DNA from 3 places in the Rhizobium sp. RHZ01 genome. Region 3 is predicted to be linked to each of the others. Evidence: riboswitches for the same ligand, from Rfam matches in the RefSeq annotation. Region 3 holds a riboswitch; each other region holds the start of a gene.
What was found. Region 3 has a riboswitch for cobalamin ahead of cobU (bifunctional adenosylcobinamide kinase/adenosylcobinamide-phosphate guanylyltransferase). Riboswitches for the same ligand answer to the same signal wherever they lie in the genome.
Positions count from the first base shown of each region.

Region 1: another riboswitch for cobalamin. It lies ahead of bluB (5,6-dimethylbenzimidazole synthase); the one in region 3 lies ahead of cobU (bifunctional adenosylcobinamide kinase/adenosylcobinamide-phosphate guanylyltransferase).
Region 2: another riboswitch for cobalamin. It lies ahead of IB248_RS22825 (CbtB domain-containing protein); the one in region 3 lies ahead of cobU (bifunctional adenosylcobinamide kinase/adenosylcobinamide-phosphate guanylyltransferase).

Region 1 covers NZ_JACUZZ010000004.1:169,035-179,448, reverse strand. Annotated here, with positions in the region: gene IB248_RS07005 (ABC transporter ATP-binding protein) at 1-390, opposite strand, end outside; gene IB248_RS07000 (MlaE family lipid ABC transporter permease subunit) at 400-1,569, opposite strand; gene dgcA (N-acetyl-D-Glu racemase DgcA) at 1,669-2,652, shown strand; gene IB248_RS06990 (MFS transporter) at 2,604-3,824, opposite strand; gene IB248_RS06985 (UDP-2,3-diacylglucosamine diphosphatase) at 3,988-4,812, opposite strand; gene IB248_RS06980 (NADP-dependent malic enzyme) at 5,040-7,352, shown strand; gene IB248_RS06975 (DUF2865 domain-containing protein) at 7,475-8,560, shown strand; gene bluB (5,6-dimethylbenzimidazole synthase) at 8,567-9,256, opposite strand; cobalamin riboswitch at 9,296-9,478, opposite strand; gene IB248_RS06965 (PD40 domain-containing protein) at 9,505-10,338, opposite strand.
Region 2 covers NZ_JACUZZ010000025.1:240-10,653, forward strand. Annotated here, with positions in the region: gene IB248_RS22815 (hypothetical protein) at 1-543, opposite strand, end outside; gene IB248_RS22820 (CbtA family protein) at 582-1,325, opposite strand; gene IB248_RS22825 (CbtB domain-containing protein) at 1,339-1,548, opposite strand; cobalamin riboswitch at 1,577-1,714, opposite strand; gene IB248_RS22830 (histidine phosphatase family protein) at 1,772-2,335, shown strand; gene IB248_RS22835 (EAL domain-containing protein) at 2,719-4,284, shown strand; partial or broken gene IB248_RS31880 (porin family protein) at 4,586-4,748, shown strand; gene IB248_RS22840 (hypothetical protein) at 4,709-5,056, opposite strand; partial or broken gene IB248_RS22845 (transglutaminase-like cysteine peptidase) at 5,004-5,589, shown strand; gene IB248_RS22850 (hypothetical protein) at 5,650-5,910, opposite strand; tRNA gene IB248_RS22855 (tRNA-Met) at 6,060-6,136, opposite strand; gene mnmA (tRNA 2-thiouridine(34) synthase MnmA) at 6,247-7,446, opposite strand; gene chrA (chromate efflux transporter) at 7,624-9,033, opposite strand; gene IB248_RS22870 (sulfurtransferase/chromate resistance protein) at 9,034-9,849, opposite strand; gene IB248_RS22875 (MFS transporter) at 10,151-10,414, shown strand, end outside.
Region 3 covers NZ_JACUZZ010000004.1:40,212-50,625, forward strand. Annotated here, with positions in the region: gene IB248_RS06320 (LysR family transcriptional regulator) at 11-952, shown strand; gene IB248_RS06325 (entericidin A/B family lipoprotein) at 1,041-1,196, shown strand; gene IB248_RS06330 (hypothetical protein) at 1,204-1,551, opposite strand; gene IB248_RS06335 (glycine betaine ABC transporter substrate-binding protein) at 1,724-2,722, opposite strand; gene IB248_RS06340 (cobyric acid synthase) at 3,243-4,697, shown strand; gene IB248_RS06345 (chloride channel protein) at 4,694-6,484, opposite strand; cobalamin riboswitch at 6,732-7,129, shown strand; gene cobU (bifunctional adenosylcobinamide kinase/adenosylcobinamide-phosphate guanylyltransferase) at 7,258-7,782, shown strand; gene cobW (cobalamin biosynthesis protein CobW) at 7,788-8,837, shown strand; gene cobN (cobaltochelatase subunit CobN) at 8,848-10,414, shown strand, end outside.

The DNA.
Region 1 (10,414 bases), 130 kb from region 3:
CATCAGCGACTGGGGCAGGTCCAGATACTCGCGCATTGGAACCTGGATGTTCTCCCGGACGGTCAGCGACGAAAACAGCGCCCCCTGCTGGAACAGCACACCGAGCCGCATGTCGAGCGCGTTGCGCTGCGGCTCGTCCAACTCATCGAAGTCCTGACCGAGAATCTTGATCGTTCCAGAGCGCCGCGGCAGCAACCGAAGCACCGTCCGCATCAAGACCGACTTGCCCGTTCCCGACGCTCCGACAAAACCGAGAATTTCGCCGCGATAGATATCCAGATCCAGATGGTCGAGAACAACCTTCGACCCGAAAGCGACGGTCACGCCGCGCGCTGATAGCACGACATCTCGCCCCTCGTTGTTTCCGGTCTCTGTATGCTGCCCGTCCACGTACAATCCTTAGAAATTGATGGCCGCATAGAACATGGCAAAAAGCCCGTCCATGAGGATAACGACAAAGATCGCCTTCACTACCGCCGCGGTCACGTGCTGGCCAAGCGACTCGGCGCTGCCGCCTACCTTTAAGCCCTCGACCGCCGCAACGATACCGATAACCAGCGCCATGAACGGCGCCTTGATCATCCCGGACAGCACCGTCGACAGCGTGATCGCCTCATGCAGGCGGGAGACGAAGTTGGCGAAGGTGATGCCGGAATAGGCCCAGGCGACCACGGCTGCGCCGGCGAGCGAGGCAAAGTTCGCGATGACCGTCAACAGCGGCAGCGCCACCGTAAGGGCAACTAGGCGCGGGAAAATCAGCACGCCCACGGGATTGAGCCCCATGACCTTCAATGCGTCCACTTCCTCGCGCATCTTCATCGAGCCGATTTCAGCCGTGATGGCGCTGCCCGAGCGGCCGGCAATCATGATGGCGGTGAGAAGCACACCGATTTCGCGAAGCTGCAGGATACCGACGAGATCGACGACGAAGACTTCGGCGCCAAAATAGCGGAGCTGAAAGGCGCCCTGCTGCGCGATGATCGCACCAATCAGAAACGACATCAGCAATATGATCGGCACCGCGCGCACGCCCATGTGGTCGATCTGGTTGACGATCGACGCCGGCGATACGCCGCTGCCTCGCCCGAATTTCATTTGCGCGCCGCGGACAGCGGAGCCGAGGATATACATCGCGGCCGCGAGGTTGTTCCAGAGCTCGGAGGTGATCTTGCCGATCGGTGCGAAGATCCGCTCCGGCCAGCTTGCGCTTGGCTGCGGCTCCTGCTCGGGCTGCGGCGGTTCCTCGGAAAACTCCGCGATCATCTCGTCGATATGGGTGTTACTGCCTTCGAAGCGCACGGTCCCACCGGCGCCTTCCACCTGCTTCTTCAGCCGGCAGAGCAGCCAGACGCCCGCAGTGTCGATATCGGTCACGCCTGATAGGTCGAGTGTCACCTCGCCGCTTCGGCCGGCGGTAAGCTTGTCGAAGTCACGCAAAACGAGATGCAGGTTGGCGCTTCGCCAGTTCCCTTCGATATGAACGAACTGACCCGCGCCATGGCTCTGGTCGTCCACATGCAGTGAGGCGGCGTTACGGGTTTCGGACTTCAAAACGCTTGTGTCTTTCAAGGCTTACGGCGACATTGCCGACTCGCGAACTAACGGTTCGCCGCTTCGGATCAATATACCCAAGCCGCACCAAATTTCCATGCGCGCAGGATTGCAAATATGCCACGGTCACTTCAAATTCAGACGGATTCCTTCCCCATAGCGGGCACATTCTCGATCTCGCGGGGCGCCAAAACGTCGGCAGACGTGATCCTCTGCATAATCCGGGAAAACGGGTTTGCCGGCCGAGGCGAATGCGTTCCCTATCGCCGTTATGGCGAGACCATGGAAAGCGTGGCAGCACAGATCGAAGCGGCAAAGCCGTTGATTGAAGCCGGCCTGACGCGAAAGGAACTTCAGCGAGCTATGCCTCCCGGCGCCGCGCGCAATGTCGTTGACTGCGCCCTCTGGGATCTGGAAGCCAAGAGTTCGGGCGAAACCGTGATCATGGCGCTTGGCCTGGCGCAGCCGCAGCCGCTGACGACCGCCTTCACGATCTCGCTCGGCGAACCTGACGTCATGGCTGCACAGGCGCGCGCAAACGCCGATCGGGCCCTCCTGAAGGTCAAGGTCGGCACCGGCGATGACGAAAGCCGTATCCGCGCGGTTCGCGAGGCAGCGCCCAATGCGGCGATCATCCTCGATGCCAATGAGGGCTGGCCTGACGAAACGCTTGAGCATCATCTGCGCATCGCTGCCGAGATGGGCGTCGCCTTGGTCGAACAGCCGCTGCCGGCCGGCAAGGATGAATTTCTGGCGGAGATCCGTCGTCCCGTCCTCGTTTGCGCGGATGAAAGCGTCCACCATACCGGGGACCTCGCCAGCCTTCGCGACCGCTACGACGCGATCAATATCAAGCTCGACAAAACGGGTGGCCTCACGGAGGCGCTTGTGATGAAGAAAGAGGCGCAACGCCTTGATTTCAAGATCATGGTCGGCTGCATGGTCGGCACGTCGCTGGCAATGGCGCCAGCCGTGCTGCTGGCCCAGGACGCCGAGTTCGTCGACCTCGATGGACCGCTGCTGCTTGCTCGCGACCGCGAACCGGGACTGCGTTATACGGCCTCTCTCGTTTTCCCGCCGGAAACGACGCTCTGGGGCTGAAGATAGTAAGCCGCGATAACCAGCCCGAGACCGGTCAGGGCGACGAGTGCCATCACGTAGTAGCTTGCGAGGCCGAGCCAAGCGTAGATGTAACCGGAGGCGATGGTCATCAGCCCCATGAACATGCCGTTGTAGAAGAAATACGCGCCCTGCGCCGACGATTCCTGCGTCTCCTGCACCGAGGCGACGATACGTGTCTGCACGCCCGTATGCACGAACGCATAGGTGCAGGAATGCATGCACTGAAGCAGGAAGAAGCCCCAGAACCCCCAATGCATCGGGAACAGAATCCAGCGACACACGCTGACCGCCGCCCCGAACCGGATTAGCGTCCAGGCGCTGAACCGGCGGTTCAGCCGGCGGGAAAGAAAGAAGACGGTCACTTCGGCCGCAACGCCAGCACTCCACAAAACGGCGATCTCGGTGCCGGAAAAGCCGAGTTCTCGCCAGTAGAGGGATGCGAAGGCCTGCAGCACCGCGTGGCTCGACTGCTGGATTGCGACCCCGATCAGCAACGCCAACAAATGGGGCTGGCGCAGAGAACTCCCCGTTGCAGCCGAGATATCGACAGGTATCCCGCGCCTGCGCGTCGGGCCGATCCGGGGACAATAGATAGCCATCACAACAGTCATAACAAAGCCAAAGGTCATGACCGGCAACACCATCTCGCCACCCCAATGCCCGATCAGCTGCCCGCCGATCAGAGTGGAGACGATGAACGCTACCGACCCCCATACCCGCATGGAGCCGTAATCCAGACCCCAGCGCCGCACTCCGGAGATCACGATCGATTCGACAACCGGGACATAACAGGCAAAGGTCGCTCCCTGGATCGTGTAGACGATCAGCACCGGCCAGAATGTGTTCGTCCAGTAGAGCGCGATGGCTGTCAGCAGCGACAGGACTCCGGAAAACAGCAGCACATCCGCTCGCTCCCTCATCCGGTCGGCATACATCGCCACGATCGGGGCGACGAGCACGCGCACGACCATCGGCACCGCGAGGATGACGCCGATCTCGTGGTCGTTGAATTCGTGCTGTGCAAGCCACATCGGAAAGAAGGGCAACGCAACGCCATTGACGAGCAGGGGCGCGCAGTAAGACAGGGCACTGAGAAGCCGAAAGCGCGGCGGGGCGCCCTCGCCTGTCTGAGGGTTTTGAGCGGGAATCATTAGGTGGACCTGCAGGAAACTGAACGCTGCCTATCACGTCAACCTAAGGGCGACTATGGCAAGAAATTGCCCGATTGAAACGTTTAAAAAAATAAATAGGGCCTGTCGCAAAGACACAACGGGCTAAACTGATGCATTGAATTGCTGGCTTGGGAGATTGCGCCTAAGCGGCTTGCGGGGCGACGTCCTTTTCGCGATGCCCGATCGCCATCGGGACCGCCTGCGTACCGCTCATGGAACGCCATTCGATCAATTCAAAGGCGCCGTCTTGATGCTCGGCGATCGCCGTACAGCTTTCGACCCAGTCTCCAGTGTTGATGTAACGGATCCCGTCCATGTCTTCCATGACAGCGTGATGAATGTGGCCACAAATCACGCCGTCCGCACCGTGCTTACGGGCTTCGTCGGCAACGACGCGCTGGAACTCGCCTATGAAGTTGACTGCATGCTTCACCTGAAGCTTGGCCCATGCGGAAAACGACCAGTACGGCATCCCCATCCGGCGACGGATTGCTGCTAGGCCAATATTGATTATGATCGCCATGTCGTATGCCCAGTCGCCGAGATAGGCGAGCAGGCGGGCGTTGCGCACCACGACGTCGAACTCGTCGCCATGCAGCACGAGGTACTTCTTGCCGTCGGCCGCTTCGTGCATGATGCGCTCGGCAACCTCGATGCCACCGAAATGGGTGCCTGGAAAGTCACGAAGGAATTCGTCGTGATTGCCGGGGATATAAACCACCCGCGTGCCCTTGCGCGCCTTGCGCAGCAGCTTCTGGACCACGTCGTTGCAATCCTGCGGCCAGTACCAGCTGCGCTTCAGTCGCCAGCCATCAATGATATCGCCGACGAGGACGATGGTATCGGCCTCGTGATGCTTGAGAAAATCCAACAGGAAGTCCACCTTCGCGGCCTTGGAGCCGAGATGCACATCGGAAATGAAAAGCGTACGGAAGTGCCGCGTATCCATATTGTCCCTCACAAGCATCCTGCTCGTGTCCCATGGTTCACCTGACCTTCCAAAACCAGAGTCGTGTTTCAGGAAGATGACATCCGGTTGTCACGCCCGATTTTCCCGGTCTCTACAGACCTGCGCTCCCGTCACGGCAGATTTGCGCTGTTTTCGCATTTCGAACGGAAATTCCGACTGTTCGACCATCCCGTTTGATGTATTGAAGGCAGTTCAAAGACAGCATGCGGCAGCCGGAGGCGATGATGGATCATCACGAAAAGTCCAAGACGGAAAAGAATTTGGCAGGTGGAAGCCTCGACGAGCAGGCGCTCTACTTCCATCGCTATCCGCGTCCGGGCAAGCTTGAAATCCAGGCAATCAAGCCGCTCGGCAACCAGCGCGACCTGGCGCTGGCCTATTCCCCCGGCGTCGCAGCACCCTGTCTCGCCATCCGTGACAATCCCGAGACGGCCGCCGACTATACCTCGCGCGCAAATCTCGTAGCGGTCATTTCCAACGGTACGGCCGTTCTCGGCCTCGGCAATATCGGTCCGTTGGCATCAAAGCCGGTCATGGAGGGTAAGGCCGTCCTCTTCAAGAAGTTTGCCAACATCGATGTCTTCGATATCGAGGTCGATGCAACGAGTGTCGATCAGATGGTCTCGACCGTCGCCTCGCTCGAGCCGACCTTCGGCGGCATCAATCTCGAGGACATCAAGGCGCCGGAATGTTTCGAGATCGAGCGCCGTCTCCGCGAGACCATGAAGATCCCGGTTTTCCATGACGACCAGCATGGCACGGCCATCATCGTCGCTGCGGCGATCCTCAATGGCCTGGAACTGGCCAACAAGAAGATCGACGAGGTCAAGATCGTCGCTTCGGGCGCGGGTGCCGCTGCCCTCGCCTGCCTCAACCTCCTCGTCACACTGGGCGCCAAACGCGAGAATATCTGGGTCCACGACATCGAAGGCCTGGTCTACGAAGGCCGTACAGAGTTGATGGACGAGTGGAAGAGCGTCTACTCCCAAAAGAGCGACACGCGCACGCTTGCGGAAAACATCGGTGGCGCCGACGTATTCCTTGGCTTGTCTGCCGCCGGCGTGCTGAAGCCGGAACTGCTGGCGCAGATGGCCGAAAAACCGCTGATCATGGCGCTCGCCAATCCGACGCCGGAGATCATGCCCGATCTCGCCCGCGCTGCCCGCCCCGATGCAATGATCTGCACCGGTCGCTCCGACTTCCCGAACCAGGTGAACAATGTTCTTTGCTTCCCCTACATCTTCCGGGGTGCTTTGGATTGCGGTGCGATCACCATCAACGAAGAAATGAAGATGGCTGCCGTGCGCGCCATCGCGGCACTTGCGCGCGAGGAGCCGTCCGACGTCGCCGCCCGCGCCTATTCGGGTGAAACGCCGGTCTTCGGCCCGAACTACCTGATCCCTTCGCCCTTCGACCCGCGCCTGATCCTGCGGATCGCCCCGGCGGTCGCGAGGGCTGCCGCCGAAAGCGGTGTCGCCTTGCGTCCGATCACCGATTTCGACGCCTATCTCGACCAGCTCAACCGTTTCGTCTTCCGTTCCGGCTTCATCATGAAACCGATCTTTGCTGCGGCGAAGAATGCCGAGCGCAAGAGGGTCATCTTCTCGGAAGGTGAGGATGAACGCGTGCTGCGCGCCGCGCAGGTGCTGCTGGAAGAAGGCATTGCCGAACCGATCCTGATCGGCCGCCCGCAGGTCATCGAAACGCGCCTCCAGCGCTACGGCCTGCGCATCCGCCCGCTTTCGGATTTCGACGTCATCAACCCGGAAGACGATCCGCGCTTCCGCGAATATGTCGATCTCTACTTCTCGCTGGTCGGGCGTCGCGGCGTCATTCCGGAGGCCGCCCGCACGATCGTTCGTACCAACACGACCGTCATCGGCGCGCTGGCGCTGAAGCGCGGCGAAGCCGACGCTCTGATCTGCGGCCTGGAAGGCCGTTACGAGAAGCATCTGCGCGACGTTCGCCAGATCATCGGCAAGCGGCATGACGTCTGCGACTTCTCGGCACTCAGCCTGCTGATCTCGCAGCGCGGAGCCACGTTCTTCACGGACACCTACGTCACCTTCAATCCGACTGCGGAAGAAATCGCCGAGTCCGCGGTTCTCGCCGCCGAGGAAATCAAGCGCTTCGGCATTACGCCGCGCGTGGCCCTCGTTTCCCACTCGAATTTCGGCTCGCGTGAATCCGAGAGCGCGACGAAGATGCGTGCTGCTCTCAAGCTCGTTCGCGAAGCAGCCCCGGAGCTTGAAGTCGACGGCGAGATGCATGGCGAGAGCGCGATCTCCGACGCCCTGCGCAAGCGCGTCATGCCCGACACGACCCTGCATGACGAAGCGAACCTGCTGGTCTTCCCGAACCTGGATTCGGCGAATATCACCCTCGGCGTCGTGAAATCGATGATCGACGGCTTGCATGTAGGGCCGATCCTGCTGGGCGCTGCGCTGCCGGCGCACATCCTGGCGCCCTCGGTGACCTCCCGCGGTGTCGTCAACATGGCTGCCCTCGCCGTCGTCGAGGCTTCACAGCCGGCGTGATTTGCGGCCGATCGAGAAAATGCGCTAAGATTCCGACTGCAGCCTGTTAAGACAAACGGGCTAGCAATGGAGGCGCGGCGGGACGCCGCGCCTTACGACCTGCTCACCGATGGGACGATGCCTTGAACCGCTGGATTCTGTCATTCGCAGCCGCACTTGTGTTGATCGGCCCGGCCCATGCCCAGGTGCCGGCGATCTGCGGAGACCTGCGTGCCCGCCTTGCGGATCTGCCGCAAATCATCGGCAGCACACCCGAGGTGCGCAAATTCGCCAGCGCCATCGCCGAACAGAACCTTGAGCTTCGCAAAGTCCGTAGCGATCTCCGTCAGAACGGCTGCACAAGCGGCAGCATGGTCGTGATCGGCGACGATGACGGCTATTGCGGGGAGCTTGAGCGCGCGGAGAGCAAAATGGTCGACAACATCCGTTATCTGCAGCAGCGGCGCGACGAGCTGCGTGGCCAAAGCGAGGATGTCCGCACGCGAAACGAGCTTCTTGCGGCGCTCGATGACAATGGCTGCAACGAGGAACAGTGGCCCGCCGACAGCGGCGATGGATATGCACCGCCTCCAAGCATTGAAGATCAGGCGCTGCGAAACGACACCTTCGTACCGCCGGGTGGCGATCCCGGCCAGCGCCGATACGGTCTCCCCGGCATGTCGACGCCCTCTCATCTCAATACCGTCTGTGTGCGCACCTGCGACGGTGGCTTTTTTCCGTTAAGCTCGAATGCAACCTCGCAGGACTTCGCCCGCGATGCCGACACCTGCTCGAAGATGTGTCCCGGCATCGACACCGAGCTCTTTTATCATGACGTCTCCAGCACTGAGACTTCACAGATGATATCGGCGGCGACGGGCGCTCCTTACAGCGCAATGCCGAACGCTTTCGCCTACAAGAACCGCAAACCCGGCGAAAAATCATCCTGCAGCTGCGACCTCAACGCCTACTATGAGCGGATGCGAAAAAGCCAATCGATCAGCGAACCGCCGCAACAAGGATCGATCACCACGATCGAAACCAAGAAGCCCGAGCCAGCGAGAAAGGTCGCCGCCCCGGCTGCACCGCAGCCTCAGGTGCCGGACAGGCCATATGATCCGGCGACCAACAAGGTGCGCCAGATCGGTCCGCAGTTCTTGGCCGGCGACCAAGGCACAATCGACCTCAAGCATCCGGCAAAGCCGGGCCCTCAGCCGCAGCAGCAATAGCCGCCCTCAGTCCGCTGGATTGTCCCAGCGATCCGTAAACACCAGTTCATCCAGCAGCAATCGCTGGCGCCATCCTTTGACGGCGAGTTCCGGCTGGTCATAGAGCCGGTCGACATAGCCGACGCAGAGCCAGGCAACGATCTCGACCCGATCAGGAACACCGAGGATGTCCTTGATATCGGACTCGTGAAAGATACTCACCCAGCCGACCCCCACGCCTTCGGCGCGGGCGGCGAGCCACAGATTCTGCACGGCACAGACCGTGGAGTAGGAATCCATCCGCCGATTGTGCGTCCTGCCAAGAACGACATCGCCGCAGCGGTCCGGATCGCAGGTCACGCAGATGCTGAGCGGTGCGGTTCGGATGCCCTCAAGCTTCAGCGAGCGATAGAGCTGTTGCCGCCCGCCTTCAAACATCTCGCCGGCCTCGCGGTTGGCGCGATTGAAGGCCTGCCACGCGGCCTCCTTCACCTTGTCATCGCGCACCAGGATAAAATTCCAGGGCTGCATGAACCCAACGGACGGCGCGTGATGCGCGGCCGTCAGAAGCCTTTTGACGACGTCGTCCGGTATGGCATCCGGGAGAAACTCGGAACGCACGTCGCGTCGCGTCGAAATCGCCCTGTAGACGGCGTCGCGTTCCTCGGTCGAAAAGGCTGCGGCTCCCGACAGGGAGCCTGAATGGTCTGGTCGCATCGTCAATCCCCAACAACACAACCGCCCGCCGTCCACGCGGGTCAGTCTATGGTGTCGGGCCGGTCTTCTGACTTGGCGTCATCCGACTGCCGCGCCTTCCCGGTACTGGACCAGTGGCTCTTTGCGGCAGCCGTCAGCCTTACAGCGTTGGGCACGTTTCGGTCTTTCACCGAATTCCCGATTCTCCCGCCCGCGGCGGGCACCCGACGGACGCGTCTATGCCCATAAACCCTGGCCGACGCAATCCCTTAATCCGAGACGGGAAAGTAGCGCACATAGGCGAACTCATCACCTGACGGCGACCAGTTGGGCACGTTGATCGTTCCCTGCCCGCCGAAGAGATCGAAGAGCATCGTCAGGTTTCCGCCGTCCATGTCCATCAGCCGCAGGCGAACATCGAGATCGCGTGGATGGTCGAACACATCAGGATCGTAAGAAAGGATCAGAACCTTGTCGTTGTTGGGCGACGGATGGGCAAACCAGTTCCCATAGTTGTCACTGGTGACCTGCTCAAGACCGGTCCCATCGGGATGGATTCGCCAGATTTGCATGAGGCCGGTGCGGCTAGAATTGAAGTAGATCCATTGACCGTCGGCGGAATAGTCCGGCCCGTCATTGCGTCCCTCGCCGTGGGTCAGCCGCTTTTCTTCGCCGCCGTCAACGGAGATCGTGTAGATATCGAACAAATCGTTGCGGATGCCACAATAGGCGAGTTGCTTCCCGTCGGGCGACCAGCCGTGCCAATAGGATGGCCGATTTTGCGTCACCAGCCGCGGCGTACCACCTTCGGCCGGCAGCACATAAATCGTCGACTTCCCGAACTCGGTTTTGTCGGAGATGACGATCTGGCGGCCATCGGGCGAAATGCCGTGGTCGTTGTTGCAGGTCGTCGCAAAGCCGGTATCGACCTTGCCGACCTTGCTCGAACCATCAAGTGCGAGACGGTAGAGGAGTCCGTCGCCGTTCAACAGAAGATAGGTCCCATCCGACGAAAAGTTCGGCGCCTCAACGAGTTGCGTGGTTTGCCAGACGACGCGCGCCTCGCCTGTCCTGATGCTGTAGATCTCAACGGAACTGCGCAATCTGAATCCTCCTAAGCATCGAATCCGCCAGACCTACGACGGCTCGCCACTCAGCACAAGCAAATGCGCCTGACCG
Region 2 (10,414 bases), on a different contig from region 3:
GGTAACCGTCACCATGCTGCCGGGATGCAAGGGAACATTCCTCCACACCGGGCGAACGACATCCGCAGTGTTGAACGCCTCACCGCTGAACTCGCAGGTGATCAGCGCCAGACCGCGCAACACCATGCCGGCGTCGATCGCAGAGACGATGGCCTCCGCCTCGTCCGCCTCCGCGCCCATGTTGCGCATCGACAGGAGCACGGCCTTCGTTGCCGCGAGGTAGGCGTGCGAGCATTCATTGAATGGACTGGCCTCGTCGGTCACCCCGCCCGGCATCTTGCCCCAGAGACAATAGGCATGCTGGATCTGCGCATAGTTCAGCACGCGTCGGAACGGCTCGTTCGTGTCCGTGGCACGCGCCGCGAGATCAATGATCCGATCGCGATACTCCGCCATCATGACCATTTCGCCATGTGAGATCTCGGCGATCGCGATGCCGCTTTGGGAACCGCTGCTGCTCCGCTGGTGCGCGTCGGCCGCGACGGACCAAAGCTGCAGGACAGCAATCATGGCTACAAGAAAAATGGGACGCCGACTGGTCATCTCTGAGGACAGGCTCCGGACTCCGGAGCCTTCTCCGATCAATGGAAGACCGACGCGCGAGCGCTGAGCCTGGGTGCGGCACCGAGCTTGCGCTCGGCCAGAGCACCAAAGGCCAGGCCAAGAACGCCCCATAGGATGGCGTGCATCCCGATCGTGGTCGTACGGAAACGCCAGAGAACCATAGCCGAATAGTTCTCCGGAACCTCGTTGATCGGCGGCAGCAGATACTGCACGAGGCCGATGAAACCGACATAGGCCAGACCTGCCGCGATTGCCGCATTCCACATACCGAACCGCGGCGTGAGGCGGCGTGCAAGCGCAATTGCCGCTACAAGCGCAGCGATCGAAACGACGATCATCAGGAAAAACAGCTCGGTCCTGACGCCAATGGTGTCGGGATTGCCGACTGCCGGCGGATTGGCCGGATATTTTATGTTGGGTACGATCACGATAGCGACAAACGCCGCAACGGCGATGACGGCACAGGTCCCGCGGGCGCTCAGATTGCTGAACCGCCCCTGGATAAAGGCGAATACGAGGGCAAACAGGCCGCCGACAGCAATGCTGTAGGCCATTACACCGGTCAAGAGGCCAAGGCCCGCCTGCGTGGCGCGGCTGACGATTTCAGGCTCAGCAGTTTCACCCGCCGCCTGGGCGGCCGCCTCCTCGAACGCGATCGCCTGGTCGACAAGCGGCTCGCCGAAAATATGCGCAAAGGCGAAAACGAGGACGCCAGCGACCACCCCCGCGAGCATGCCGCGAAGCAAAAGATTTCCAACCATGTCCGGAACTCCCTTAGTGGCAGGGAAAGCCGAGGAGATGCCGGCCGTCATGCACGAACTCGTGCACGTACATACCGTTGAAAAGCGCCATCGCGCCCTCTTCGGTACCGACGAAATAGATGGCGATGAGCATCAGTAGACCGCCGAAGATGGCCCAAGGCAAAAGCTCGCCAACCGGAATCGGAGCCGGTGCGGCGACGGGCGCAAAAGTAGTGTCAGACATGTATTCCTCCTGGAATGACGCGTTCAGTCGAGAATCGTTGCGTGGCAGGGTCTGACTTCCAGTCCGAGGTATCCTCATCCTGATCACAGTGGCGCGACCGCACCGGAATTTCACCGGTTTCCAAACCCACAACATCACCGTTATATCTGCCGCTTCGAACCTGTCAACGAAACTTCATGCAGCGGCGGGCCACGCTCCCCGATATCCGGAGACAACGAACGTGATGACGCGCCTTACCTGGATCTGCCACGGCCCGACGGCCGCCAACCGCGAGGCGCGCTTCCCGCAGGACGAACCGCTGAATGAAAAGGCAATCATTGCCACACGGGCAATCACCCCACGCCTGCGGCACGCCGACAGCGTCTTCGCCAGCCCGACGCTGCGCGCGCGGCAGACGGCCGGCGCGCTTGGCTTGCAGCCGGAAGTTTCCGAGGCGCTCGCCGATTGCGATTTTGGCCGCTGGGCGGGCCGTTCGATCGCCGAGATCCAGCAAGCGGAACCCGAGAACCTTGCCGCCTGGATGGCGCAACCGGAGGAAGCACCGCATGGTGGCGAGGCGATCGCTGCCGTGTGCATGCGTGTAAACGGCTGGATGCGCGAGCACTTGCAGTCCGGCGGTAACATCATCGCCATTACCCATGCGGCGGTCATCCGAGCAGCCATCATCGGCACGCTGAATGCCCCCCTGTCATCATTCTGGATTACCGATATCGAACCGCTCGCCGTCGCTCACATGACCAGCAACGGAAGCCGCTGGTCCCTGCGCTTCGAAGGACAAACCACCTAATTTTCAGGGCGATAATTTAGTCCAGCCTTACGCAAGCAATCGATGCGATAGTTTTTCGACCCGACACCGTCGGGCTGTCAATCCTTGCCCCAAGGAGGACTTTGCATGCCCTATGATTGGAGCGGCGCGCGGATGCGACGCACGCGCCTGCTACGTATGACTGGCGCCGGGATGCTTCTCCTGCTCGTCGTCAGCGTCACCCTTCTAACCAGACTTTGAGAACAACAGGCGAGCGACAAGCGCTCGCCTCGTTTTTCACCGCGGCTTTCGAGCCAGTTCACACGCCGTGATAGCGATTCGATAACAAGAAATCGCCCTTTGATTTCAACAAACGCTTCAGACTTCCATGATACATCAGCGCCCGGGTGGAGATGGAGTAAAGCATGCCGGTATTCTTCCAGAGCAGGGCCGGGAGGCAATGCTTGTTGGTCATGGCGTTGGGGGTAACGCTATGGCTCGTCGGTGCAATCCTGGAACTGGATAACTGTGTGGTCGCCTTCGTCGGCGCCTACGAAAGCTATGGTGCAGACAAGCTCGTCCTCGCCCTTGGCATCGGCGGGGCGATGAGCTTCGTCTATTCGATCCTGCGCATTGTCGATTTGCGCAAGGAGATGGAGCTGCGGGCCACCGCTCAGGCCAAGGCCGACTGGACAGCAACCCACGACCACCTCACCAAACTTCCCAACCGCTATGCGTTCGAACGGAAAGTCCTGCCGCAAAGGACGAAGACCGACGTCGAAGGTGACGAGTGGGAGCAGAACGTGACAATCTTCTCGATAGACCTCGATGGCTTCAAGAAGGTCAATGACCTTGTCGGCCACAATGGCGGCGACGCCCTTCTGATCGAGGTGGCAAAACGGATCTGCGCAATCGGAAACGCGGACTGCGTCTATCGCTTCGGCGGCGACGAGTTCGTCGTCGTTGCGCTTGGCCTCTCCTCCCGCCATGAAGAACGCTTCGCGCGTTTGCTCATTCAAGCCGTAACACGGCCCATTCACATCAACGGGTTCGCGGTCGAAGTCGGCGCCAGCGTCGGCCACGATCGCTGGGAGCAGGGTCAAGAGCCGCTCGAGGACGCGGCCCACCGAGCCGACCTCGCCATGTACGAGGCGAAGTCACGCGGCCCCAACCACCACATGGTGTTCGAAGCCTCGATGCAGGACAAGGTGGCAAAGCGCGCGACGCTGGAATCCAAGCTGCGCGTCGCAATTCAGCAAAAGGCCATCCGCCCCTTCTATCAACCGTTGATCGATCTCAAGAGAGGCACGGTCTGCGGCTTCGAAGCGCTCGCTCGCTGGACGGACGAAGAAGGCGTCGCCATTCCGCCGCCGGAGTTCATCGGCATTGCCGAAGAGACCGGACTGATCACCGAGCTTTTCGAAGACCTTCTGGCGCAGGCCTGCGGAGACGCCCTGGCCTGGGACGACCACGTTACCCTCTCCTTCAATGTCTCTCCGGTGCAAATGGAGGACAAGCTGCTGGCCTCGCGCATCTTCAAGGTGTTGTCGGCAAATGGTCTTCCGCCAAGTCGTCTGGAGATCGAGATCACCGAAAATGCCCTGATCCAGGATCCGGCGGTTGCCGCAATCATCCTGGATGAACTCCACGATGCAGGCGTTCAGATCGCGCTTGACGATTTCGGCACCGGCTACTCCAGCCTCGCCCAGCTCGCCCGCTATCGCTTCGACAAGATCAAGATCGACAAGAGCTTCATCGCAACGTACCGCGATGATGAGCGTCAGGAAAAAATCATCCGCGCCATGCTTGGGCTCGGGCGCAGCCTCAACATACAGACCACCGCCGAGGGCATCGAAGAGCATCGCCAACTCGGCCACCTGCTTCAACTCGGCTGCGATGTCGGACAGGGCTATCTCTTCGGCAAGGCGATGCCCGCCGAAGAAACGCGCTCGTTCGCCCTTGACCGTCACGAGACATTGGCCAACGGATAAGCGCTCCGCACTCCTCTCCAGTAGTCCTCTACATCAGAACTTCGTAATGGACCCGTTCAGACAGGGCCACGTTCGCTCACGCAGCATGGACCGCGATCACCGATCGGACCTAGCCCGATCGGTGCGCAAAGTGAGTGGACCCTTGTCATAGGAGAGGGATTTATCGCGCATTTTCGTATCGCTGCCGCCTCGGCGGCCTTCATTGGTCTTGCAGGGGTGGCGTCGCCCCCCGATCTTATGAGGGGGCGGCCGCGGTTGTACCAGCAGCCCCAGTTTTCACCTGGAACGGCTTCGATGCCAGTTCTCAGGGTGGACCGCCGGAGCCGGTCTCGACTACGCCTTCACGTACAACATCTTCGGGCGTGGAATGTCGTTACAACGACTACGGCAGCAAAGTCCTTTTGGGCATAGACACCGTTTTCAATCAGAAGGTTGTTACCGTCGGCGTTGGCTTCAGATTTTGAGACTGCTCAACGATGAAATGACCAAGCCCGGACATACGCCCGGGCTTTGCTTCTCTGAACTGAGGCTGGTCGCCGTGTAAGATAAGCCTTAGTGGTGGTTTCCACACCCTGGTTTCCACCACCCTGGTTGCCGCCACCCTGGTGGCCACCACCCTGGTTGCCACCGCCTTGGTTGCCACCACCTTCGTTACCGCCACCCTGGTTACCGCCGCCTTCGTTACCGCCACCTTGGTTGCGCAGCACTCAGCCGATAGGATGTTTTCGACGCGGACCTTGGCAGCTTTCGCAGCGTTCACGCTTGTTTTCACAGCGTTTTCTGGTGAGAGCTATGCAGGATCCGCCCTGCGCGCATCAGGCGCCATTGGAGCGCCGATAGGCTTCCCCTCGGCTTGCACGCGCTATACTTGGCTTTGCCATGGCAACGGCGGCCACGAGATGACCGACGAGAAGGCTATGCCTTTGCTTCAAAAGGTGAACAGGCAGGTCAACGCTGGCGACGGACGCACAGACATCGGGGAAATCCGAATACTGGTCGCTTCCCATCAACAACAAAGGCGACTGCGAAGACTATGCCCTACTGAAGCTGAAAACCTTGCTGGGCGCCGGCTTTGCGTCGAACAAACTGGCGCTTTCGGTTGTCATCGATCGCCGCGGCAACAACCATGTCGTCCTGCTGGCCCGACTGAGATCCGGCGATTATGTTCTCGACAATCTTGCAGGCAAAGTAAAACCCTAGGCAAGCACGGGATATACTTTTCTGGCAAGCCAGAACTTCAACGACAGAAGCGCCTGGCAAGTAACGCTGGCCGGCCCGAGAGCGGACCAATATTCCGGAACGTAGAGCGCTGCGAGCAATTCTCCGCTTGCCGGCCGGCCGCGAGCCTTCGCGACGTTGCAAGGGCTAGTGGACGGACGGGTCCTCTTCCTCCAGAAATGTTCGGATCCCCTCGCGTGCGATCGTCGCCAGGAACTCGTCAAAGGCCTCGCGATCGGTCGCGAAGGGCTCTTCCCATTCGATGAGATCCTCGTGCTGGGTCACCACTTCCATTTTCCAGTCGCCATTCGTACCCGCCGGACGGAAGATGTCGACGAGCACGGTCACGCCATCATCGGTAAACTCACCGGCAAGCTCGGAATGTTCCAGTTTCGGCTTCTTCGCCATTCTCAAATCCGATCCGTGATTTTCGCCGAGCAGTCTAAGCGACAATGATGACAACAGCGCAGACCCATGGTGCACAGGGGTAAGCAACGGAGAAAGGCCCGCAGCCAAGGTTTATGGGAAAGTCCACAGAAGAAAATGCGTCATTTGACTGGTAGCGGAGGAGGGATTTGAACCCCCGACACAAGGATTATGATTCCTCTGCTCTGACCTACTGAGCTACTCCGCCACTGGTCAACGGTGCCGTTCGCGATGCGCTCGGCCCGTGGGATGAGCGGCTTATAAGGTGCGCTTCGGCTTTGTGTCAAGCGCATGATCGAGAAAATACCACAGGCTTTTTCAGGCCGCGACCGGGCTGGCCAACAGCGCCTTCAGCGAAGCTTCCGCCGCCGGTTCGCGCTCGGAGCGTTCGATGAAACCACCGCCATACACGCGGGCGTCGTCGCCGGGTGCCGAATAGAGCGCACAGGCCTGGCCCGGCGCAACGCCAGCCTCGCCAACCGCGAGGTCGACATAGATGCCGGTCGCATCGGCATGCAAGACGGCAGGCGTCGGCGCGCGCGTCGAGCGAACCTTGGCAAAGCACACGAAGCCCTCGCCCGAAGCCGCCTCGACAAGCGGCTCGTCACCCAGCCAGTTGACATCCCGCAAATAGACGCGGTGCGTCTCCAGCGCCTCCTTCGGCCCGACAATCACCCGGCGCGAGCGGGCATCGAGATAGACGACATAGAGCGGCTCGCCGGTGGCGACGCCGATGCCGCGGCGCTGGCCGATCGTGTAGTGCAGGATGCCTTCATGCTGGCCCAGCACGCGGCCGTCGAGATGGACGATCTCGCCTGCGAGTGCCGCATTCGGCTTCAGCTTGTTGATGATGTCGGAATATTTGCCCTGCGGCACGAAACAGATGTCCTGGCTGTCGGCCTTCTTGGCGACGACAAGCCCCATCTCTTCGGCAAGCTTGCGGGTTTCTGCCTTGGGCAGACCGCCGAGCGGAAAGCGCAGGTAATCGATCTGTTCCTGCGTCGTCGCGAAGAGGAAGTAGCTTTGGTCGCGATCGGCATCAGCAGGGCGATAAAGGGCGCGGCGACCGGGATTGCCGGGGGCCGGATTGGCGCGGGAGCGAATGTAGTGGCCAGTCGCCAGCGCGTCGGCGCCAAGCTCCTTGGCCGTTGCCAGGAGATCCGCGAACTTGACCGTCTGGTTGCACGAGACGCAGGGGATCGGCGTCTCGCCGGCCACATAGCTTTCCATGAAGGGGTTGATCACCGTATCCCGGAAGCGCTTTTCGTAATCCAGGACATAGTGAGGAATACCGAGCGTTTCGCAAACGCGACGCGCATCGTCGATATCCTGGCCGGCGCAGCAGGAACCGGCACGGTGAACGGCCGCGCCGTGGTCGTAAAGCTGCAGCGTAATGCCGAGCACGTCATAGCCCTGGCGCTTGAGAATGCCTGCCACCACGGAGCTATCAACGCCGCCGGACATGGCGACGACAACGCGGGTATCTTCCGGCCTCTTGTCAAAATCCAGTGTATTCACGGGTGGCTGCCAATTCTAAGCTTGTTGCGGTCCGCCCATCTGAGCCGGCGGATTTCCTGCGTCCGAGCGGGATCGGCCGCCGGACTTTCGTGGCGAGGATATAGAAAGGATTGGGGTCCGGCGCAAGAGGAAGCAAGTTTCATCACTCGCGCCGCCCTGGTTCGCAGCGCGGCTCGATCAGGACGACGCGATCAGCCTCCACGCCATTCCGGCAGCAGCACATCCAAGCAGTGTGGGGATCACCGACATCCTGAACCGGAAGATCGCAACCGCTGCGGCAAGGCTGAGAGCCAGCGACGGCAGGGCGAGCGACGACCAGACCGGCAGTTCGACCCATAGTGGACCGAACTGATGGACGCGAGCCTCGACAAATAGAAAGTGCAGACCGAACCAGATGGCGAGGTTCAGTATCACACCCACCACGGCAGCGGTGATCGCCGACATTGCACTTGCGAGCGCCGCATTTCCCCTGAGCTTTTCAATGAAAGGCGCACCGAGAAAAATCCAGAGGAAGCACGGCACGAACGTGACCCAGGTCGTCAGCATCGCCGCCAGCGTGGCTGCGGTCATCGGATCGAGGCCAGCCGGGTCGCGATAGGCGCCCATGAACCCGACGAACTGTAGAACCATGATCAGCGGCCCCGGCGTCGTCTCGGCCATGCCGAGTCCATCTAGCATCTCCGTCGGCCGCAGCCAGCCATAGTGCTGCACCGCCTCCTGCGCGACATAGGCGAGGACGGCGTATGCGCCGCCAAAAGTCACCACGGCCATTTTGCTAAAGAAGATGCCGATCTGCGTGAACACATCATCTCCGCCACGGAAGACGTAGAGCAGCAGAAGCGGCCCGAGCCAGAGTGCCAGCAACACAGCCGAGATCTTAAGCGACCACACCAGGTTTGGCCGCGCATGAACCGGCGTTTCCTCACCAAGCGCGGAGTCGGCATCGGCAAGGATGTGACCCGCCGCAGTTTTGTGGCCATTACCCACCTGGAAGAGCCTTGAACTGGATTTGGAACCGAGGAAGCCTGTTATCGCCGCCGCCAGAATGATGAGCGGGAATGGGACGTGGAGCACAAATATCGCGAAGAATGCCACTAGCGCGATAACGACCATCGCGGGATTTTTGAGCGCCCTGCCCCCGATCCGAATGACCGCTTGCACGACGACCGCAAGCACGGCGGCCTTGAGGCCGAAGAACATGCCTTCGACGGCCTCGACGTTGCCAAATATCACGTAGACGTAGCTTAAGGCCAGGATGGAGAGGAAGCCGGGCAAGACGAAAAGGATGCCGGCCACAAGGCCTCCTGCCGTCCTGTGCATGAGCCAGCCGATATAGATGGCGAGCTGTTGCGCCTCTGGCCCGGGTAACAGCATGCAGTAGTTGAGGGCGTGCAGAAAACGGTGTTCGCCGATCCACTTCTTTTCGTCGACGACGATCCTGTGCATGACGGCGATCTGCCCGGCCGGGCCGCCGAAACTCAACGCCGCCACGCGCAACCAGACGCGAAAGGCCTCGCCGAAGGAGACACCGTGACCCGTCCCGCCCGTCGTGTCGTCGGCGGGCCTGTTCGTGGCAAGATTGGTCATCTAACTTCCCTTCTTCGCCGAGGGCCAGTTGTGCGTTTCGTCGGTCGCGTCGCGGCACCATCGGTAGAAGGCATCGTAAAGGGTCATGCCGGCCTGCAATTGCTCGAGGTCATCGGCAAACATCCGCGAGAGCCCGAGCGAAGCCGCCAGCAATCCCGCTGCTTCGGGTGCGAGATCGAGCCTTGCGGTGTCGGCAGCCCGGACGATCGTCGCAAGCCTGAGGAGCGGCTGGGATTGAAGGGTGAACTCCTCCAGCATGATATCGAAGGAGCAACGCTCGCCACGATGGCTCCAGAAGACATCCTCGATGTCGAACGGTGTTGCGCCGAACCGGTCGGCGACCATCAGCACTTCAGCGGTGGGAACGAACAGGAAGACAGCCGATGGATCGACGAAGCGGCGGATCAACCAGGGGCAGGCGATACGGTCGATCTTCGGGCGCGCGCGCGTGACCCAAACCGTCCGCCCCTTCGCGTCCCGCGGCGGCAGCTTATCGTCCGGCACGGCGAGACCGCCTGCCTTGATCCATGCCTCGAACCCGCCTTCCAGTGTTTCGGCCTGCGTACCCATGACGCGAAGATGTGCGGCAACGCCGTGGCTAAGCTTGGCGCCGTGGTGGCAGACAATGACGGCCGGACCGTGGATTTCGGCACCCCACTCCTCCACATCCTTGAATGGCTTGCGGATCGATCCGGGAATGAGACGAGAATCTGCGGAAAAGTCCTCGTCATTGCGCACATCGATCAAGACAGGCGCACCCGGCGTGCCGATGAGGCGGTTCAGTTTGTCGGCTGAGATTTCGGTGAATGACGGCATCGCGCGTCCTCCGTTTTAGCGGCTTCGTTGGACGCGACTCTTCGGCTGGCGCCTCGTGGGGTGATCGCGACCCCATGGACCATATGATCCACGCGTGAATCGGCTATGTCAACATTTTCCGCCTGCTTGCGCTGCCGGCAAACAATTGAGATGTAACGATTGATCCCGCAGCGGCTAGACTGAAGTGTCCGAGCGCACGAGGAGGACGATATCACGCTAGGCTTCGGACGCTTTTTCAGGTCGCCGTCAGATTTCAAAAGCAGAAGACCCTGGCGGGTTCGTTTGTGAAAGGTAGTTCGATATGGTCGACGTTGCCGGCTCGCGACCCGCAGCCCTGCGGGCGATCCCGAAAGGCGTCTGGGCTCTCGGCTTCGTTTCGCTGTTCATGGACATCTCCTCCGAGATGATCCACGCGCTGCTTCCGGTCTACATGGTTGCCATCCTCGGCACTTCGGCATTTGCAGTCGGCGTGATCGAAGGCATTGCCGAGGCGACCGCCGCCATCACCAAAGTGTTTTCCGGAGCGCTCAGCGATTGGCTTGGCAAGCGAAAGCTGCTCGTGGCC
Region 3 (10,414 bases):
ATCAAACAAAATGATATGGAAGTCAAATTCAGAAAAATTGAAAGATGTGACGATGAGCATTCCCTTTCGCCGTCCCATTCCTTTGCTTGACAACGACGTGCTGCGCACCTTCGTTGCCATTGCAGAGACCGGCAATTTTTCCACGGCCGCGGAAGCCGTCTATCGGACGCCGTCGGCGGTATCCATGCAGATCAAGAAGCTGGAAGAGCAACTCGGCGCCACGCTGTTTCTGCGTGATGCGCGATCGGTCAGTCTGACCCAGCATGGCGAAGTGCTGCTCTCCTACGCGCGCAACATCCTCGCTCTGTCGAACGAGGCCGTCTCGCGGTTCATCATGCCCGAGCTGAGCGGCGTGGTGCGGCTCGGCGCGCCTGAAGATATCGGCGAACGGCTGCTGCCGAATATCCTGAAAAGCTTCGCCGAGAGTTTCCCGAGCATCATGGTCGATGTCACCATTGACATGAGCATCGGCCTCAAGAAGCGCATGGAAGAGCAGCGCCTGGACCTGGCACTGATCAATTGCGCGACGCGTCCGCTGCCGACGGATGGGGAGATCGTCTTCCGCGAGAGGCTTGTATGGGCCGGTGCCAAATGTGGTACGGCGCACCGCCGCGATCCGCTGCCGATCTCGATCTGGGAGGATGGCTGCATTTGGCGCTCTGAGGCACTGTCTCAGCTTGAGCGAATGAAGCGCGGCTATCGTGTCGCTTTTCTTAGCGGTCACACCATGGCCCAGCGAGCGGCCGTCGTTTCCGACCTCGCGATCGCGCCCCTGCCGCGCTCCTATGTCACTGATGAGATGACAATTCTCGGCGTGCAGGAGGGGCTGCCCGAACTCGGTTCCTTCGACATCAGGCTGCTCACTGCGTCACAGATGAACAACCCGATGCGGGCGGTAGCCGATAGCATCCGCTTTGCCTTTGCGGAAAAAGCCAAGGCCGTAGCGGCTTGACAACTTAGTACGGACCTCTTTTCTTCCTCCGGGGTTTAATGCGCGCGGAGTCGCCCGCGCGTGGACGATTGAAAAGAAGGATTTCGCAATGACGACAATGGCCAAGATCGGCTCCGCCCTCGCAATTCTGCTCGTGCTTTCTTCGTGTGGAAACACAATCCGCGGCATCGGTCGCGACACGGCAAATGCCGTAAACGCGACTCAGGATGCAGGTCGTTCGGTCGGTCGCGCGGCCACCAGGTAAGACGGCGTCAGATCACCGCCGGCGGGTAGGCCCTTTCCAGCCCGCCGGAACGCGAAAGCCCACTCCGGAACGCCGCATAGGCCGGGTGCTGGCTTGATTTCGCTGCCTCCATGAGGCGTATCTGCAGGCGGGCCGGCGCTGCGCCGCCAATCCATTTCCCAAGGCTCTCGAGTTTCAGCGTATTCAGGAATGGCGCGCTCGCGGCATTGTTCAGGTGACGGTGAAGACCATCGATGACGTTCTCGTCCTGTGCCGCATTTTCCATCAGCAGGGAGACGTAGGATTTTTCCTGCTCCTCCAGGCTGGCAAGCTTCGAGGCGATTGTGTCGCGGTCGGGAAACGGGGTGGATGTCATCTTTTTTCTCTTCGTCTGGGCAAGCAGCTTGGCACGATTGGGTGCCGCCGCTTACAGGAAACCGATACCGTCAGAAGACGGCTGCTCCTTTTGCCCGCTCACTCTTGCGCGAATCCTGCGCTGACCAATCGAAGAATATTGCACCGTCTGGTGAGCGATTGCTTTGCTCTTCCTAGAGCCCGGCCTTGACCTTCTGCGCGACATCGGCAGGAACCCATTTGGTCCATAGCGCGGCGTAGTTCTGGAGGAAGTAGACGGTCGCTTCCTCGTTGCTCTTGTGGTTGTCATCCTGCCAGGCGAGCACTTCGTTGATTGTCGTATTGTCCCACGAGCGGAGCTTCAGGTAATCCATGGCCGGTCCGGCACGGTCGGCGAAGGCTTTGGTGACAATCGTAAAGGCCCGTGAGACGGGATAGGAATTCACCTGCGGCCGCGCGCAGCCGGGGACAGATGTGCACTTATCCCATTCTGCCTTGTCATGACCCACGCCGAAGCTCAGGCGCGTCATGTCGTATTTGCCGAGGACGGCCGTGGGTGCCCAGTAATAGCCAAGCCAGCCCTCCTTTTTCTGGAAGGCGTTTGTGATAGAATCATCAAGGTCCTGTGGGCTGCCGGTTTCGATCAACTGAAACCCGCTCTTCTCGGCGTCCAGCGCGCGGAACAGGTTGGATGTCGAAATCTGACAGCTCCAGCCGACGGGGCAACTAAAGACGGCGCCCTGCGATGCATTTCCCGGCGCGGGGAAGAGTTCCGGATGCTTGAGCGCATCCTGTACGCTGCGGATATTGGGGTTAGCGTCGGCGACGAATTTGGGTATCCACCAGCCTTCGACAGCTCCCTCCGAAAGGATTTCCGCCGCCAGGGTCAGCCTGCCTTCCTTGACCGCACCGTCGAGTTCTGTGCGGACGGAATTGATCCAGAACTCCGAAGCGATATCCGGCTCACCGTTCTCGTTCATCGACAGGAAGGTCGGCATCGTGTCGCCCGGGACGATTTTGACAGAGCAGCCATAACCCTTCTCAAGAATGAACCTGTCGAAGTTGGCCGCAATACCCGCCGAAGCCCACTTCATTTCAGCGATGGTGACGTTGCCGCATTCGGCAGCCTGCGCAGTCGTAGCGGCCGCACAGATTCCTGCGGCGAGCAGGATCGACGTGCAGAGAGATCTCATTTGCCTTCCCATTCTTGCTGCCCCGCCACAACTAGGCGTTCCGCGTCTTGCGGAGATCTTTATCCTGTTTGTCCGGCTATTGCTGTGGCGCTCGTCTTGATGCCTTGGAATGGCAGCCTACGCGTTCGGCTGTGGAAATCAATCGTTCTTCTGTGCATGAGGCGTGAAGTCTAAGCGTCTGATTTGAAAACGTATTGCCAGCCCCACCAAAAGGTTACCACGAGCGTCCCAAAGCCGGAAAATGCCGAAATTCATCTTTGCTTAGGGAGTTGCTAACCGTCCGGTAACAATGTGGCGGTATCTGTTCTTCCGTGGCGGGGGACACCGCCGCTTCTCCGGATCAGGTAATGCGTCCCGGAGAACGTGAGCTTCGCCGTGTATGGGCGAATGCGCCAGCGTATTTCGGCAGGCCGCGCTACCCTAAGCGGGTGACGTGGCCTTCGCATTTTCGGCGCTTGCGATTGACCACGGCAGAGAGGCCGTTGTAGGCGGGGGTCGGGTTCTCCGGAGTTCCGTGACAATGACCAAGGCCATCATGCTGCAAGGGACCGGCTCCGATGTCGGCAAGACCGTTCTTGTCGCGGGGCTTTGCCGTCTTGCTGCCAATCGTGGCCTTTCGGTCCGTCCCTTCAAACCGCAGAACATGTCGAACAATGCCGCGGTCGCCGACGACGGCGGCGAGATCGGCCGGGCGCAATGGCTGCAGTCGCTTGCCGCGCGTGTGCCGTCCTCGGTGCACATGAATCCTGTATTGCTCAAACCGCAATCCGAATACGGCAGCCAGATCATCGTTCAGGGCAAGGTCTGGGGGCAGGCCAAGGGACGGGACTATCAGAAACTCAAGCCAGCGCTCCTCGACTACGTGATGCAGAGCTTTTCGGCCGTTTCGGCCGGAGCGGATCTTGTGATCGTGGAAGGCGCAGGTTCGCCCGCCGAAATCAATCTCAGGGCCGGCGATATCGCCAATATGGGATTTGCCACCCGTGCCGGTGTGCCTGTCGTGCTTGTCGGCGATATTGACCGCGGGGGCGTGATCGCCTCGCTGGTTGGGACGCATACGATCCTCTCCGAGGACGACCGGGCAATGATATCCGGCTACCTCATCAACAAGTTCCGTGGCGACGTCTCGCTCTTTGATACGGGTATCGATGCGGTGCGCCGCTTCACCGGATGGCCATGCTTCGGTGTCGTGCCGTGGCTCAGGCACGCTTCGCGTCTGCCGGCCGAGGACTCGGTGGCGTTGGAACGCCTCGCACGCGGCGGCACGGGGGCACTCAAGGTCGCCGTGCCGGTCTTTACCCGCATCGCAAATTTCGACGATCTCGACCCCTTGAAGCCGGAGCCGGATGTCGATTTGGTTTTCGTCCGCGCGGGCGAGCGGCTGCCTGCGGACGCGCGGCTGGTGATCTTGCCCGGTTCGAAATCAACGATATCAGACCTGGCTGATATGCGTGCGCAGGGTTGGGATGCCGACATACTGGCCCATGTGAAGCGGGGTGGTCGGGTGATCGGGATTTGCGGCGGCTATCAGATGCTCGGGCGCAAGGTCCATGATCCCCTGGGCATCGAGGGACATGCGGTGGATATGGCGGGCCTCGGGCTGCTTGACGTCGAGACGGAGATGGCGCCTGAAAAGACCGTCCGCAACAGTGTTGCGACAGCAGTGGAGGACGGGTCCCCGCTTTCCGGCTACCAGATCCATCTCGGTATCACCTCCGGCGAAGACTGCGGCCGGCCGTTCGCGATCGTCGATGGTAGGCCGGATGGCGCGGTATCGGCAGACGGCCGGATTGCGGGAACCTATCTGCATGGGCTGTTCGCCAGCGACATCTACCGTTCTCGCTTGCTGCGCAGCTTTGGCCTTTCGGGCGACACGAATGACTATCGTGCCGGCGTCGAGAAAGCCCTGGACGACGTTGCGGCCGAACTGGAAGCCTGTCTTGACCGGCGCTGGCTGGACGAACTTCTCGGCTAGATCTCGCCGGATATTTCGCGGCGGCGGCGATCGAGTTCTTCGCTGTAACGGCGCAGCGTATGCGCCTCGCTCAACTGGCCGACAACCTTGCGCTCAATCAGATTGTTGACGACGGCGAGCGCTTCGCTTTCGGTCTTGTCGAAGATGGCGGCTGCCTGCTTGGCGTTCATCTGCGGCTGCAGGAAATCGTTCTTGTAGCGGATGAATTCGCTGAGATCCTTGCCGGTTTCGTCGGTATCGGTCAGGTTCGCGTAAATCTCCGGAACGAGCACGAGGCCGCTGTACTTGCCGGTACCATCGACCAGGACGACCCGCTGCGCCGAGCCGATGGGGAAGCGTTCCTTGAACTCATCGATCGAGAGAGCGGCATTGGCGGTCTTCACATCGGCGCGCATCAGCCGGTCAACCGTTAGGTTGCGGATCCAGCCGACATCGTGCGCGCTGCGAATGCTCTCGCCGCGCAGGTGGAAGCGCCATGTTGCGAAGGAGTAGCCGAAGGTGCTGCGGACGACGAGCGAGGAGGTGATGACCGCCGCCAGCACAAGCGCCGTGATCGGAAAGTCGCCGGTAATTTCGAGAGCAAGGAACGTCATCGTCAGCGGCCCGCCGATGACGGCGACCGCAAGCGAACTCATGCCGACGACCGCGTAGATGACCGGTGTCAGCGTAGCGTGAGCGAAGTAGGGGGCGGAATAGGCGAAGAACTTGCCTACCAGCGCGCCCATGAACAGCGACGCGAAGAACAGACCGCCTCTGAAGCCCGAACCGATCGAGATCGCGGAGGCGAAGGCTTTCAGGAGGAACAGGCCCACGAGCACCGGAATCGCGACGTCGCGCCCGAGGTTGAGGTGGAGCGCGCCATGTCCTGCCGACAGCACCTGCGGTGTGATCAGCGCGAGGAGGCCAACGACGATGCCGCCAAGGGCAGGGCGCAGCGGCGTCGCGATCGAACTCCGGCGAGCCAATTCCTCGATCCAGGCAACGCCCTGCATGATCATGATACCGACACCCGCACAGAATGCGCCGAGCAGGAGAGCCGGGACGTAATCAGCCGGCATGACCGTACCGAATTCGCCAACGTCGATCAGGAAATCGCTGCCACCGAGCAGCCGAGCCACCAGCGTCGAAACCAGCGCAGAAACCACAACCGGCGTTAGCGAGACGATGGTGTACGAGCCGATGATGAGCTCGAAGGCGTAGAATGCGCCGGTCAGCGGGGCATTGAAGGCAGCGGCAATCGCACCCGCTGCGCCGCACCCAACGAGAACGCGCAGGTCCGAGCGGCGAAGCTGCAGCTTCAGCCCGAGCTTCGAGGCCAGTCCGGCCGCCAGCTGCGTGTAACCGGCTTCCAGGCCGACGGAGGCCCCGAAACCATTAGAAATAAGATTTTGGACTGCGACCAGAATGCTATCGGTGAGAGATAGCCGACCGCCATGCAGTGCGTTCGCCTCGATCGGATCCACCATCGGCTTCTTGCGGGTCTTGGCAAGCACGAACAGCAACAGACCCAGGAGAATGCCGCCGCAGACCGGCGCCGTCAGCAACAGCAGCTTGTTGTCGATCTGCGACGAACTCAGTCTCTCGACGTCGCTGATTCCGAAGATCAGGCTGTGCATTTCGCGGGAAATGAGACCCATACCGGTCACCGCCAAACCCGATATGACACCGACGATCGCGCCGGCGATGACCATCCCCATCTCGCTGCGGCGCAGCAGGGCGCGCATCCGCCCGATATCGAGAAGGGTATGAAACGGACCGAAGCGGCGAATATCGATTTTGAGGAGCATGGCAGGAAAACTAGGCGGGCGCAGGCGCGTTCAAGTGCGAGGAAGGGAGGGGCAAATCAGTGGCGCGACCCGCTTGCGATGCAATTGCGGCAAAAGACCGGCGCGGACAATAATTATTTATGACGTAAGCCACTGATAAAAGACGATAAATCTTGTAGAGTAGGTCGACTTGACAGCGTTTCGCGGCGATGACGGCAATCTTAGGAGCGACGGCTTTTGATTGACTTCAGGAGTGGCCTTGCCTAACGATGACGCCATAACGGATGGTTCCGGACCGGTTGAATCGGTGCGGATGAAAAGGGAATGTGAAGCGGTGGACCCAATTCGGGCACCGTCATCAGAGCCGACCCCGCGACTGTAGAGCGGTCAGGGTTTTCTGTCCGGCGTTGGTTTCGCGTGGCTGACAGCCTGCAAGGGTGCAGGCGGGCTGTGCGAAAGTGGCGACGGAAAAGTCACTGGCAGTGCATCATGATCAACCGGGGCAGGACGCCTCTTACGTCTACGAATCGTCCGCCTTTTCATGAAATGCAGCCGGGAAGGCGAGGAAGATCCGCTGGCACGATCTGGGGCGACCGGTTTCCGGTTTGCCCCGATCGCGGCCAAGACCCGCGAGCCAGGAGACCTGCCAACTGTGCCGGGCGAAAAGCCCATTCCTGGGTGATGCCCGCTGCCAGCACGGAGGTTGTCATGGCTGAAAGACAGATTTGCCGGCTGCGCTCCGCAGTCGTTCCGGTCTCTCGCGGAAGGCTTCCGAAGATCGGTCAGCGTTTTCCATGAGCCCGATATCATCAGGCGCGACTTTCATCCTGGGCGGCGCGCGCTCGGGCAAATCGCGTTTTGCCGAGCAACTGGTCGTCTCGAGCGGCCTGGAGCACCATTACGTGGCGACCGGTCGGGCTTGGGACAACGAGATGCGCGCCCGGATCGACAAGCACAAAGCCGATCGCGGCGATCTCTGGCATACCCATGAAGAGCCGCTGGATCTTGTCGGCTGCCTGCGGGCGATCGATGGCGAGAAGCGGGCAGTTTTGGTGGATTGCCTGACGCTTTGGATCACCAATCTGATGATGGAAGACCGCGACATAGGGGCGGAATTTGCCTCGCTTGTGGCGTATCTGCCGACGGCACGAGCCCGTCTCGTCATCGTTTCCAATGAGGTCGGTCTCGGTATCGTGCCGGAAAACCGCATGGCGCGGGAGTTTCGGGACCATGCCGGCCGTCTGCATCAAATGATCGCGGCCGAGGCCGTGGATGTGTATTTTATCGCGGCTGGACTGCCGTTGAAGATGAAGGGTTGAATTTCATGAACCAGCAGAAAATTCCGGCGACCGTGATCACGGGTTTCCTCGGCGCCGGCAAGACGACGATGATCCGCAATCTGCTCTCCAATGCCAACGGTAAGAAGATCGCGCTTATCATCAACGAATTCGGCGATCTCGGCGTCGACGGCGACGTGCTCAAGGGCTGCGGCGCGGAGAACTGCACCGAGGATGACATCATCGAGCTCACCAATGGCTGCATCTGCTGCACGGTTGCCGACGACTTCATTCCGACGATGACCAAGCTTCTGGAGCGCGAACAGCGCCCCGACCATATCGTTATTGAAACATCCGGTCTCGCGCTGCCGCAGCCGCTCGTTGCGGCGTTCAACTGGCCTGATATCCGCACGCAGGTCACCGTCGATGGCGTCGTTACCGTTGTCGACAGCGCCGCCGTTGCCGCGGGCCGCTTCGCGGACGATCACGATGCCGTCGAGGCTCGTCGGGTCGAAGACGAGTCGCTCGACCATGAGAGCCCGATCGAGGAGCTTTTCGAGGACCAGCTGACCTGCGCCGATCTGATCGTACTCAACAAGACCGACCTTCTCGACACCGCCGGCCTTGGTCGCGTGCGCGATGAGGTTGCTTCCCGTATCGCTCGCAAGCCTGTCATGATCGAGGCGCGCAATGGCGAGGTTCCGGCAAGCGTGCTGCTCGGGCTCGGCGTCGGTACGGAAGACGATGTGGTCAATCGCAAGTCCCACCATGAACTCGAACACGAGGACGGCGTGCCGCACGATCATGACGAGTTCGACAGCTTCGTGGTCGAGCTTGGTCCTGTTGCCGATCCGGCAGCCTTCGTGGATGCGCTGAGGGGCATCATCGGGGAACATGACGTGCTGCGGCTCAAGGGCTTCATCGATGTTCCCGGCAAGCCGATGCGCCTGCAGTTGCAGGCGGTCGGCAGCCGGATCGACCACTATTTCGATCGCGCCTGGGCGCCGGGCGAAGCACGCGGCACCCGTCTTGTCGTCATCGGCTTGCACGAGATGGACGAAGCGGCGGTGCGCAAGGCGATCGAAGCGCTGGCATAAGGCAAGACCGATGCATCTGCTTCTGGCACAGCAGGGAACAATCAGTGACGCCGAGGAGGCGATCGATCTCGGTCAATCGCCCGGCGATGTCCTGTTCCTGTCGGCTGCCGATACCGAGCTTGCCGCGATAGCCGCCGCTTATGACGAACCGTCGGCCGGCTTCTCGCTGCGGCTGGCAAGCCTGATGAGCCTGAAGCATCCAATGTCGGTCGATGCCTATATCGAGCGGACGGCCCGCCACTCCAAGCTAATCGTCGTGAGGGCGCTGGGTGGCGCCAGCTACTTCCACTATGCGCTGGAGGCGCTCCATACGGCGGCAGCTCGATCTGGCGCGTTCATCGCCGTGCTGCCCGGAGATTCGAAGTCCGATGCGGGGTTGACACCATTTTCGAATGTACCGCTTGAAGACCTGAACGCCCTTTGGGCCTATCTCATCGAAGGCGGCGATGCCAATTCGCGGGCGTTTCTGGACTATGCCGGTGCGATGCTCTCGGGAACTGAAAAGCCGGAAGCGGCATCGCCGCTGATGAAGGCTGGGATCTGGTGGCCGGGCAAGGGCGTCGTCGGCGTCGAAGAGTGGAGGTCGGCGTGCGACGAACGGGTGCGCTTCGTACAGGGAGTGTCACAAACGCCTGTGGTCGCGGTCAGCTTCTATCGCGCGCTCGTGCAAAGCGGAGAGACCAAGCCTGTCGAAGCCTTGATCGATACGCTGCTGGCTGAAGGCATCCGGCCGCTGCCGGTGTTTGCTTACAGCCTCAAGGATCCTGTCTCGAAGGGCATTCTCGAAAGTGTTTTTAACGCCATCAAGCCCGAGGTGGTGATCAATACGACAGGCTTTGCCGTGTCTGCGCCTGGTGCGGATCGCGAGCAGACCGTGCTCGAGGCGAACGACGCGGTGGTGCTTCAGGCGATCTTTTCGGCGTCGTCGCGCCAAGCGTGGGCCGCTTCCTCGCAGGGGCTCTCCGTACGCGACCTTGGAATGAATGTTGCGCTGCCGGAGGTTGACGGACGGGTGCTTGCCCGAGCGGTTTCATTCAAGTCGGCATCGCGCTACGACGCGCGCGTCGAGGCCAATATTGTCGGCAGCGAGCCGGATATCGAGCGGATGCGCTATACAGCGCGGCTTGCAGCCAACTGGGCCAATCTGCGGACGACACCCGTCGGCAAGAGACACATCGCTCTTGTCATGGCGAACTATCCGAACCGCGATGGCAGACTCGGTAACGGCGTCGGGTTGGACACGCCCGCCGGCACCGTTGAGGTGCTGAAGGCAATGGGTGGCGCCGGCTATCCAGTCGCGGATATTCCCGATGATGGCGATGCGCTGATACGACGCCTGATGGAAGGGCCGACAAGTTCAGGACAGGATGGGAAGCTTGTTCGCGAATCGCTTTCAGTGAGTCGATACAAGGCTTTCTTCGGAAGTCTTCCCAAAAAGATTCAGGATGAAATCTGTGGGCGTTGGGGCGCACCCGAGGCCGATCCCTATGTCGTGGAGGGCGCTTTTGCGCTGCCGTTCATGCGTCTTGGTGAGCTGCTGGTCGGCATCCAGCCGGCGCGCGGCTACAACGTCGATC